DNA from 3 places in the Pilosibacter sp. NGB245 genome. Region 3 is predicted to be linked to each of the others. Evidence: predicted binding sites of a transcription regulator. Region 3 holds the regulator's gene; each other region holds the start of a gene.
What was found. Region 3 encodes HrcA, which represses chaperone genes, less so after heat shock. Its sites were predicted from a motif close to TGTTAGCACTCNNNNNNNNNGAGTGCTAACA; they were not measured.
Positions count from the first base shown of each region.

Region 1: the regulator HrcA is predicted to act here: its motif matches at 2,382-2,412, upstream of ACXMYH_RS04025 (Hsp20/alpha crystallin family protein).
Region 2: the regulator HrcA is predicted to act here: its motif matches at 899-929, upstream of htpG (molecular chaperone HtpG).

Region 1 covers NZ_CM171584.1:908,566-912,205, reverse strand. Annotated here, with positions in the region: gene ACXMYH_RS04030 (RNA-guided endonuclease InsQ/TnpB family protein) at 88-1,338, opposite strand; gene ACXMYH_RS04025 (Hsp20/alpha crystallin family protein) at 1,806-2,255, opposite strand; gene ACXMYH_RS04020 (iron-containing alcohol dehydrogenase family protein) at 2,800-3,640, shown strand, end outside.
Region 2 covers NZ_CM171584.1:1,012,763-1,016,402, forward strand. Annotated here, with positions in the region: gene ACXMYH_RS04455 (RNA degradosome polyphosphate kinase) at 1-818, shown strand, start outside; gene htpG (molecular chaperone HtpG) at 1,149-3,155, shown strand; gene ACXMYH_RS04465 (CPBP family intramembrane glutamic endopeptidase) at 3,145-3,640, shown strand, end outside.
Region 3 covers NZ_CM171584.1:2,520,976-2,524,615, reverse strand. Annotated here, with positions in the region: gene ACXMYH_RS11365 (3D domain-containing protein) at 159-872, opposite strand; gene hrcA (heat-inducible transcriptional repressor HrcA) at 1,792-2,844, shown strand; gene grpE (nucleotide exchange factor GrpE) at 2,853-3,431, shown strand; gene dnaK (molecular chaperone DnaK) at 3,523-3,640, shown strand, end outside.

The DNA of each region.
Region 1 (3,640 bases), 1.6 Mb from region 3:
TAATTTTGAAGAAATTTGAAGTGGGGGCTTCTGGGGAATCCTTGGACTCCCGTTTAAGAAGTTTGATCTTTGAGTTTCCGCCCGCTCTCAGGCGATCCTTATTCTTACAGGCGTATCCACATCGCCTCTATCATATAGAGCCCTTAGGCTCACAATGTTACATTTACGCATGATATTTAAAGCACCATTGACATCAGCGTTGATCCGCCTTCCAGAGCGGTCCTGATACAGGCCACGGCAGATCCGGCGACCGGAAAAGACCGGTGGCACAAGTCCTGCTTCTCCATATACGGGCATTTCATCCAGATCCCAGAAGGATGCCATGGAAGTATAGCTTTCCTCCTGTTCCACGTAGCGGATCCCATTCATTTCACACAGATATTTCAGTTTCCTGCGGAGTATCCCGAACGGAATTCCCACAAAGACCTGGTTCATCTGCCTGCCAAGATCTGAGGAGCGCTGGAATGTGGTATTGTAGCCCACGATCAGGGTTCCGATATCGTTCCGGATGCAGTAGGTGACCACCTGTTTCGCTGCTTTACCCATGTAGTCACGGACCTGGTTGTTTCTCTTCCTCTGCAAAACGGCCTGACGTCTGGTTGTTTTCTTTCCGTAGTGCTGCTTGTCTTTGACGCTCTGCAGGCAGGTGTTCCGCTTGTTGAACCACTGGTTGATGGATTTTAAGCGTTTCCCATCGATGAGGAAGCTTTCCCCTCTGTTGGAAACGGCCGTCATGAGATTGTCGATCCCGAAGTCGATCGCCAGTGCATGGGTTGGATTCAGATTTCTCTGAGCCGCTTCCACCTGATAGGTGTACTGGATCTCAAAGAACCTGGCGTCTGCTTTTGGGATGATACGGATCTCCTTAATGGTTTTATCTGCCAGGACCGGCGGGATGGTAATGGTGACCGGTTTATGATGCTTCTTATACGCTGCTGAGTACGGAAGGACAAACCGGTTCCCATTCAGTCTTACAAACCCGACGATCAGGGTTGCGTAGCCGTCTTTTGGAAGGTATTTGGGCAGCCTGCAGGATGAAAACGGATACTTCCCCTGCTTTGCCAGTTTCAACAGACCGAAGAAAGACTTAAAAGATCCATCCACTTCCTTAAGGATCTGCTGGGCCATGTTGGAATTCAGCAGCCGATAGTTTTCGGAAGTCTTTAAGATGGCGTAGTTTTTCTCATATGGAAGATACCGGCTATGTTCAAAGTAATGCTGCCGTACCTGGTGGATGGCCTGGTTGGTCAGGTTTTTGGCTGTGCGGCATAATTCCCGTAGAATGAGGAATTCATCTTTGGACAGATGCTTTAGCTGCTGGCATACGGTCAAATACAAAACGGTTCCTCCTTTCCTAATTGGCGCAGAACATATGTTCTGTGTTAATTATAGCACATGGTTTCACAAAAGGGAAGAGAAAGAATTGTAATTGCTTACCGTTTTACATCTGTCTGTGTATCGTTATAGTGGCATTCATCCCGCCACCTACGAGGAATGGGGGTATTCTGCCGATTTTATGATAAACCAATAACGTGCAGTTGTACCTTTTATATAAAAGAATGTGCCTTGGCACATTCTCCCGCCACGCGCGGTCGCTTGCGACAATCTGCATCTTCGCGCGAGTGCGCATTTTGGGCACGTCAGTGCCTTTTTATGTAACAGGAACTTCCTATGAATCTCCTGTTACATAAAAAAGGACCGCTGCCCCACAGATCTCTCTGCAAAGGCAACGGTCCTTTTCAGCTACAGGTTATTTTCATTGATACCATACACCGCAGGCAGCTTTCACTGTCTGCCGCGCTTCCTTAACCTTCGATCGCAATACGCTTAGAAGTTTCAACCTTCTTCTGCTCAACCGGTTTCGGAACGGACAGGCTTAAGATACCATTTTCAAATTTAGCCTTGATATCTTCCTGCTTTACATCTTCGCCAACATAGAAGGTTCTGCTCATTGCTCCGGAATAACGCTCCTGACGGATATAGTGACCTTTCTTATCTTCCTCATCCTTATCAAGACCCTTAGCAGCGCTGACGGTCAGATAACCATCCTTCAATTCTGCAGTGATCTCATCTTTCTTGAATCCCGGAAGATCGATGTCCAGTTCATAGGAACCTTCATTCTCCTTGATATCAGTTTTCATAACTCTCGAAGCATTCTTTCCATACAGCGGATTCTTCTTAGAAGTAAAGAAGCTGTCATCAAACGGGAACATATCATCAAATAAACTCTCTCCAAAAATACTCGGCATATACATAAATCATTCCTCCAATCAGAATATCTGAAATCTATTGTCTGGGAGATTCTGAAAATCTCCAGGACTTTTTGCATCCCTTTGATTTCTTTCTCTCTTCCTTTGTTCTGCATGTACTATAGCACATATTATTAGCACTGTCAAGAGGTGAGTGCTAATTTTTTGTGAATTAATTGTGAACTTTTTTTCCTGCTCAAATATTCCTTTTTTCAAAATCCGCTGGAACAGTTAGAAACTATCTGGCATCTTCTTATTTCTCTCACACTCCTCGTGCATAATCATGATCATACATGCATTGGTTTTCTGCAGTAGCACAATGTGATGTGCAATGGCAGGAAAATTTAAAGGACATAAATTAAGAACATCTTGAATTATTTTTCCAAACGCCTATAATATTGATAAGTTATCCATTTTGATGACAAATCTTTACTATCAACCGTAACGCTTCCGGACAGTTTATTCTATCCTCTAACAGTTACCCCTACAACCTGACAGGTATCGCCTTTTCCGGATATTTGTCAGCTCACAACAAGAAAGGCAGAAGCAAATGAGTTACAGTGTATATCTTCCTAATTACTCCATCGGTGAAAATTGTTACAAGGAACTTCCATACGTCGCAAGAAACTATGGAAAAAAGGCAGTCGTGATCGGCGGTAAAACAGCCATGGAAAAAGCAAAAGATGCGCTCCTGGAAGGCATCAAGGGCTCCGATCTTGAGATCACGGATTTCATCTGGTACGGCGGTGATTCCAGCTACGAGAACGGCAATGCATTGATCGCGAATCCGGCTGTCCGCAACGCAGATATCATCTTTGGTGTCGGTGGAGGAAGAGCCTGCGACACCGCAAAATATGTAGCAAACGAACTTGACAAACCACTATTTACTTTCCCGACCGTTGCCAGCAACTGCGCGGCCGTGACTGCCATCTGTGTCATCTACAATGCCAACGGCACCTTCCGGGAATATTATTATCCGAAGCTTGCTGATCATACCTTCATCAATACCGCTGTTATTGCGGATTCTCCTTACGACCTCCTCTGGGCCGGAATCGGCGACGCACTCTCCAAAGAATGTGAGGCTGTTTTTTCCAGCAAAGGTAAGCACTTAAGCCATACTCCGTTAATGGGTGTCCAGCTCAGTAAAGTCTGCACACAACCGCTCCTGGATTATGGAAAAGAGGCACTCGCATCCTTAAAAGCGCACAAAGTCAGCGATGCCCTCATACAGGTCACTTTGGATATCATCGTCTCCACCGGTATCGTTTCCAATATGACGACTCATATTCCGGATTATTACTACAATTCCTCCCTCGCGCACTGTGTCTATAACGGCTCCACGATCACGCGTCATGGTCACGAACACCTGCACGGCGAAGTCGTATCCCTCG
Region 2 (3,640 bases), 1.5 Mb from region 3:
AGATCACACTCGTGGTCCGCAGGGAGGAAGACGGGATCCGGAGATATGTCCATCTTGGAACCGGAAACTACAACGATTCCACTGCAAAACTTTACACAGACTGCGGAATCATGACCTGCAATCCGATGATCGGAGAGGATGCGACTGCGGTCTTCAACATGCTCTCCGGATATTCCGAGCCGTTAAACTGGAACATGCTTTCGGTTGCCCCGCTGTGGCTCAGAACGAAATTCCTGCATCTAATCAACCGGGAGACGAAGCATGCAAAAGACGGAAAGCCGGCATCGATCATCGCGAAGATGAATTCCCTCTGTGACAAGGAGATCATCGCCGCGCTGTATGAGGCGTCCTGCGCAGGGGTGAAGATCCGCCTGGTTGTCCGCGGCATCTGCTGTCTGAAGGCGGGGATCCCGGGACTTTCCGAGAACATTGAGGTCCGCTCGATCGTCGGAGAATTCCTCGAACATGCGAGGATCTTTATCTTTGAGAACGACGGAAGTGAAGAGATCTACATGGGAAGTGCCGACTGGATGCCGAGAAACCTGGACCGCCGTGTCGAGATTATGTTCCCGGTATTGAGAGAGGAACTCAAAGACAGGATTCGCAGATATATGGAGCTGGAGCTGGAGGACAACTTAAAGGCCCATGTGCTTCAGCCGGACGGGACATATGAAAAGCCGGATCGCCGAGGAAAACTTCCGGTCGGCTCCCAGATGGCACTCTGCGAGATGGCAGTCAATGCTGCGAAAGAGGAGCGGAAGAAAAAACAGCAGGACGAACAGGCCCGCGTGTTTATTCCGATCGAGAGTGAAAACTGATCCGCGAGCGGCTGTAAAGCCGGCAGCAGAAGTGCAGCTCCGTGACTGACAGAGAAAAATCAAAAAGTTTATAAAATTTTTATTAGCACTCATCAAAAATGAGTGCTAATTTTATTGACATTTTGATTTTCTGGTATTAAAATATGTCATGTTGAATCGAACAGCTGTTAAAAATCCCGGAGATCCGGGGCGATACCGGCTGTCCTGAAAGAAGAAAAAAGTAGCTGTTTAAGAATGGAACGGTTACAGAGAAAATAAAAAACAGCGGTCCGGCGGGCGGCAATACAGATCGTCCCCCGACGCGCGAATGGAAATAAGGAGTGGTTTAACATGGCAAAAAGCGGAAGTCTTTCAATCAACAGTGAGAATATATTCCCGATCATCAAAAAATGGCTGTATTCCGATCATGATATCTTTTATCGTGAGTTAGTCAGCAATGGCTGCGATGCCATCACAAAATTAAAGAAACTGGCTCTGATGGGCGAGTATGAGACCCCGGACGATGAAACGTATAAAGTCCAGGTTACTGTAAATCCGAAGGAAAAGACGATCAAGATCGAAGATAACGGTCTCGGTATGACAGAGGATGAGGTTGACGAGTATATCAACCAGATCGCTTTCTCCGGCGCCCAGGATTTCCTGAACAAGTACAAGGATAAAGCGAATGAAGACCAGATCATCGGTCATTTCGGACTCGGTTTCTATTCCTCATTTATGGTAGCGGACAAAGTAACGATCGATACCTTATCCTACAAGAAGGACGCAAAACCGGTCCACTGGGAGTCTGAGGGCGGTACCGAGTTTGATATGAAGGAAGGCACTAAGGAAGGCCACGGAACCCTGATCACCCTGTACTTAAATGAGGACAGCGCTGAGTTTGCGAATGAGTACCGCGCAAGAGAGATCCTCGACAAGTACTGTGCATTTATGCCGGTCGAGATCTACTTAAACGATGAGACTGCTGAGCCGCAGTACGATACGATCGAGAAAGAGGAACTGACCGACAAGGATACGATCATCGAGACGATCGTTGAGCCGGCAAAGACCGAGGAGAAGGAAAAAGAGGACGGATCGAAGGAGACTGTTGAGGTGAGCCCTGCGAAAGAGAAATATAAGATCGCAAGACGCCCGGTTCCGGTCAATGATACGAACCCGCTCTGGAACAAGCATCCGAACGAGTGCACCGATGAGGAGTACAAGGAGTTCTACCGCAAGGTATTCCAGGACTTCAAGGAGCCGTTATTCTGGATCCATCTGAATATGGACTATCCGTTCAACTTAAAAGGAATCCTCTACTTCCCGAAGATCAACATGGAGTACGAGAGCATCGAAGGAAAGATCAAACTCTACAACAACCAGGTATTCATCGCGGATAACATCAAAGAAGTTATTCCGGAATTTCTGATGCTGTTAAAAGGCGTGATCGACTGCCCGGATCTTCCGCTCAACGTATCCAGAAGTGCTCTTCAGAACGATGGATTTGTAAAGAAGATCTCCGATTACATTACAAAGAAAGTTGCTGATAAGCTCTCCGGCATGTGCAAGACAGATCGCGAGAACTACGAGAAATACTGGGATGATATCAATCCGTTCATCAAATTCGGCTGCTTAAAGGACGAGAAGTTCGATGAGAAGATGAAAGATTACATCCTCTATAAGAACCTGGACGGCAAATATCTGACACTCGCTGACTGCCTTGAGGAGAACAAGGAGAAACACGAGAACAAGATCTTCTATGTAACGGACGAGAAAGAGCAGAGCCAGTACATCAACATGTTCAAGGAAGCCGGGATCGACGCTGTGATCCTTCCGAACCCGATCGATTCCCCGTTCATGCAGCATGTGGAGCAGAAGAATGAGGGCTTAAAGTTCCTGCGTATCGATGCGGATGTCAACGAGACATTCAAAGAGACGGAGGAGACCGATGAGGCCGCGAAGGAGCAGGAGAAGAAGGACGCCGAGACTCTCGCTGAGGTATTTAAGAAGGCGATCGGAAACGACAAGCTGAACGTGAAAGTCGAGAAGCTGAAAAATGAAGGTCTCGCTTCCATGATCACAGTCTCCGAGGAGAGCCGAAGAATGCAGGATATGATGAAGATGTACAGCATGTACGGCGGCGGTTCCGATATGTTCCCGGCTGAGGAGACATTAGTCATCAACGCAAACAACGGTCTTGTAAAATACGTTCTTGCCAACAAGGACGGAGAGAAGACACCGATGCTCTGCGAACAGCTCTATGACCTTGCGAAACTTGCTCACGGAAGTCTTTCTCCGGAGCGTATGACAAAGTTCATTGCGAGAAGCAGTGAGATCATGAAGGAAGAATATGGTGCATAAGAGAAGAGATTTTCTGATCACATTTACAGTTTTATGTCTGGCCATGTGTGCCTGCTCAGGTCTTCAGTACCTGGGCAGTGCGTTCTATCTCATGGTGCAGCACTGGGTGTTCAGCCTGGAGAGCGGCGGGGGTCGTCTGCTCTCCGGGCTCTTTTCGTCCCCGTGGACCGGAGTCCTCGTGCAGTATGTCTTCAGCATCGGACTTCCGTTCCTTGCGGTGATCCCGATGACCTGGTTTCTGCGGTCAGACCGGAGACCGGCCCAGAAACTTTCGGCGGAAGTATGGGTTTCTGCGCTGTTCATGGCGCTGGGACTCGGCTATATCTTTAACTTCCTGGGAGTCTTTCTTGACTCGTTTATTTCCATATTTACCGGTGTTCCGGCTGGAGATATGAACCCGGTGATGGACGCACTGGATGCACTGACGCCGGGAATGGTGATCTATACCTGCCTGGTGGCTCCGTTTATGGAGGAACTGCTCTTCA
Region 3 (3,640 bases):
ACTGGATGCTCCATGGAGATTCCCTTTTTGTGTATATGAGAACATAGAAAAAATGAAATCGGAAAGGCAGAGCGCTAAAGTCTGTGAAGCGCGGATTTTCCTGTAAAAAAAGGTGACCTGCGCAATGGCAGATCACCTTTTTGTAAGAAAACGGAGCATCAGGACTGGATCAGATAGACCTCAGAACGTTCCACGCCGTGATTTTTTGTTTCCGAATGTGTGTTGTAAAAAATATCGATGTGTTTTCCTTTGACGCCGCCACCGACGTCCTCAGCGATATATTCGACGCCGTCGATGAGAAGATGGCTTCCGAGCGGGATGACGCGCGGGTCAACGGCTACGGTGCGGCTCGCGGTGGCCTGGGTTCCTGTTTTTGTGAGGCGTCCATATCCTTCGGAGCAGCTTCTGCATGGGCAGTAGGCGGTTGTCTTGAAGGTTCCTAAGGAGACGAGAGTCGCGTTTTTGATGATGCCTGTCTCGGTATCGTACTGGTAGGCGATCGGAAGTGCCTGTCCGTTTACGCTGAGTTTGATCATGTAGGTGTTGTCCGGAATGGAGGACCAGTCGATCATGATCTCAAAGCCGTGGGCGCCGTTTCCGATGCCGCTTGTCTTTAAGTCATCGCGTTCGATATCTGCGGTGGCGGTCTCTGCTAAGAGAGAGTCGCCTGTATGGGCGTTGACCACGGTGACAGTGACGGAGACCGGGGTGTCCGGGGCCGCGGAGTTCCACGCCCATCCGGAGATCTTATTTCCGTCGATGCTGTCGAGGTGGCCAGAGTTTTTCGAGGTGCTTGCGAAGGCGCATACGGTGTTTAGGAGCATCGCGAGGATGGTTATTAAAACACTGATGGTCATTCTGATTTTCTTCATATAACATATCCTTTCTTTTTTGTTTCATATCTGTTACAAAGTATATGCTGTGATGTAACAAATATGTAACAATTTGGAAACAAATATGTATTATACACGGATTTTTTTATTTGTCAAGTTTTCGGGGCATGGGGAGAGCTGGGAGTGGCTTTCTATAGGGTATTGGCGAGAGGTACGCGGTGAGGCTCCGGGATAGCGTGCAGGGGATGCGGGGATGGTTCCTCTAAGCACACGGGCGGCTGCTAAGGGCAGAAAATCGACGACACAACTCGCTGCGCTCAGACAAGTGTCGCCGATTTTCTAACGCAGCCACCCGTGAGCTAAGAGGAAGCCAGATCCCCGGATCAAAGCACGCCATCCCGGAGCCTCACCGCTGTGGGAGTAGCGGGAGGAAGGAAAAGGATACAACTCGCTGCGCTCAGACAAGTGTCACCGATTTTCTAACGCAGCCACCCGTGAGCTAAGAGGAAGCCAGATCCCCGGATCAAAGCACGCCATCCCGGAGCCTCACCGCTGTGGGATGGCGGGAGGAAGGGAAGAGGTATAACTCGCTGCCTGCGCTCGGACGTGTACTATTTTGTATTCAACACAGTCAGCTGCGGATTAAGAGGAAGTGTATATCTGGAGCAAAGCACTTTTGCCCGGAGCCTCACCGCTGGGGAGTTGCGGGAGTGAGTGTGAAGAATCGATATCTTATAAGGAAATAGTTTGGTTGGGGAAGATTACTGTCGGTAAAGTGCGCGGGAAATTATGGGGTTTCCGGGAGGTTTCTGAATAAAAACAGGAATTATTCCTATGTTTGTGAAAAAAATGTGAAAATTATCAAAAGCCCTTGACAAAAAACTTGCGAAGTAATATAGTAGCAACTGTAGATGTTAGCACTCCTCAAAAGAGAGTGCTAGCAAATCAGAGAGAAGAGGTGAGAGGTTTGGAACTGGATGAGAGAAAAGAGAAAATTTTGAAAGCGATTATCCAGACGTACCTGGAGACCGGTGAGCCGGTCGGATCCAGAACGATTTCCAAATACTCGGATCTGAAGCTCAGCTCCGCTACGATCCGAAATGAGATGTCTGATCTGGAAGAGCTTGGTTACATTCTTCAGCCGCATACTTCAGCCGGAAGGATTCCTTCCGATAAGGGTTACCGGTTTTATGTTGACCAGATCATTAAAGAGAAGGACAGTCAGGTCGAGCACATGCAGGAACTGATGATCCAGCGGGTTGACCGCGTGGAACTGCTTTTGAAGCAGCTTGCAAAGGTTCTCGCAAAGAATACAAATTATGCGACTCTGATCAGCGGACCGAGTTACAGCCAGACGAAGCTTAAATTTATCCAACTCTCCAGAGTTGAGGAACATAAGCTTCTCGTGGTAATTGTTGTGGAAGGAAATATTATCCGGAACTCTTTTGTTACGGTTGATGAGGAACTCAGTGATGAGGAGATCCTGAATCTGAATATTCTCCTGAACAGCAATCTGAACGGTCTGACGATCGAGGAGATCAATCTTGGTGTGATCGCGAAGATGAAGGAGCAGGCCGGAAGCCACAGAAGAGTGGTGGATCTGGTCCTGAATGAGGTCAGCGAAGTGATCCGTTCCCAGGATGAGGATCTTCAGATCTATACGAGCGGGGCAACCAATATTTTCAAATATCCGGAACTTTCCGATACAGAGAAAGCGAGTCAGCTGATCAGCACGTTAGAACATAAGGAACTTCTCCGTGGGCTGATCGATGAACAGCAGCAGAATAAGACCGATGACCCGGACAATGAGATCCAGGTCTACATCGGAGATGAAACTCCGGTCCAGAGCATGAAAGACTGCAGCATCGTAACCGCAAATTATGCGCTCGGCGATGGAATGCGAGGAACGATCGGTATTGTAGGACCAAAGCGGATGGATTACGAGAAAGTCGTAACAACCTTGCGATCGCTTGTCGCGCAGCTGAACGAAACATTTAAAAATGAAAGGTGAAGAGAGCAGTGGAAGAGAAAGAGTTAGAAAAAGAGAACCAGGAGACGGAAGCTTCCGAAGAGAAAGAAGCGAAAGCCTCTGAGACTGATAAAGAAACTGAGAAGTCCGAGGATGCCGGAAAGAAGGAAAAAGCTCCGGAAAAGAAAAAGGATCCGAAGGACGAGAAGATTGATGAGTTAAATGACAAACTCAGAAGATCGATGGCGGAATTTGATAATTACCGCAAGAGAACGGACAAGGAAAAGTCCGCGATGTATGAGATCGGCGCGAAGGACGTGATCGAAAAGATCCTTCCGATCGTTGACAACTTTGAAAGAGGTCTTAACACAATCCCGGAGGATGCGAAAGGAACCGCATTTGCAGAGGGAATGGAAAAGATATATAAGCAGTTTGTAAAGACGCTCGATGATCTTGGCGTAAAACCGATCGAGGCCGTCGGAAAGCCGTTTGATCCGAATTTCCACAACGCAGTGATGCATGTGGAGGATGAGAATCTCGGCGAAAATGTTGTGGCAGCTGAGCTTCAGAAGGGTTACACCTACAAAGAGTCGATCGTCCGTCACAGCATGGTACAGGTTGCGAACTAAGGATCGTGAGAGCACGTAAGTGCGGATCGATCCGGTATCAAAATTAACATTGAAATTCACTTAATTCCAAATATAACAGGAGGAAAAAATCATGAGCAAGATCATTGGTATTGACTTAGGTACAACAAACAGCTGCGTAGCAGTTATGGAAGGCGGTAAACCAACAGTTATCGCTAATACAGAAGGTGTCAGAACAACACCGTCTATCG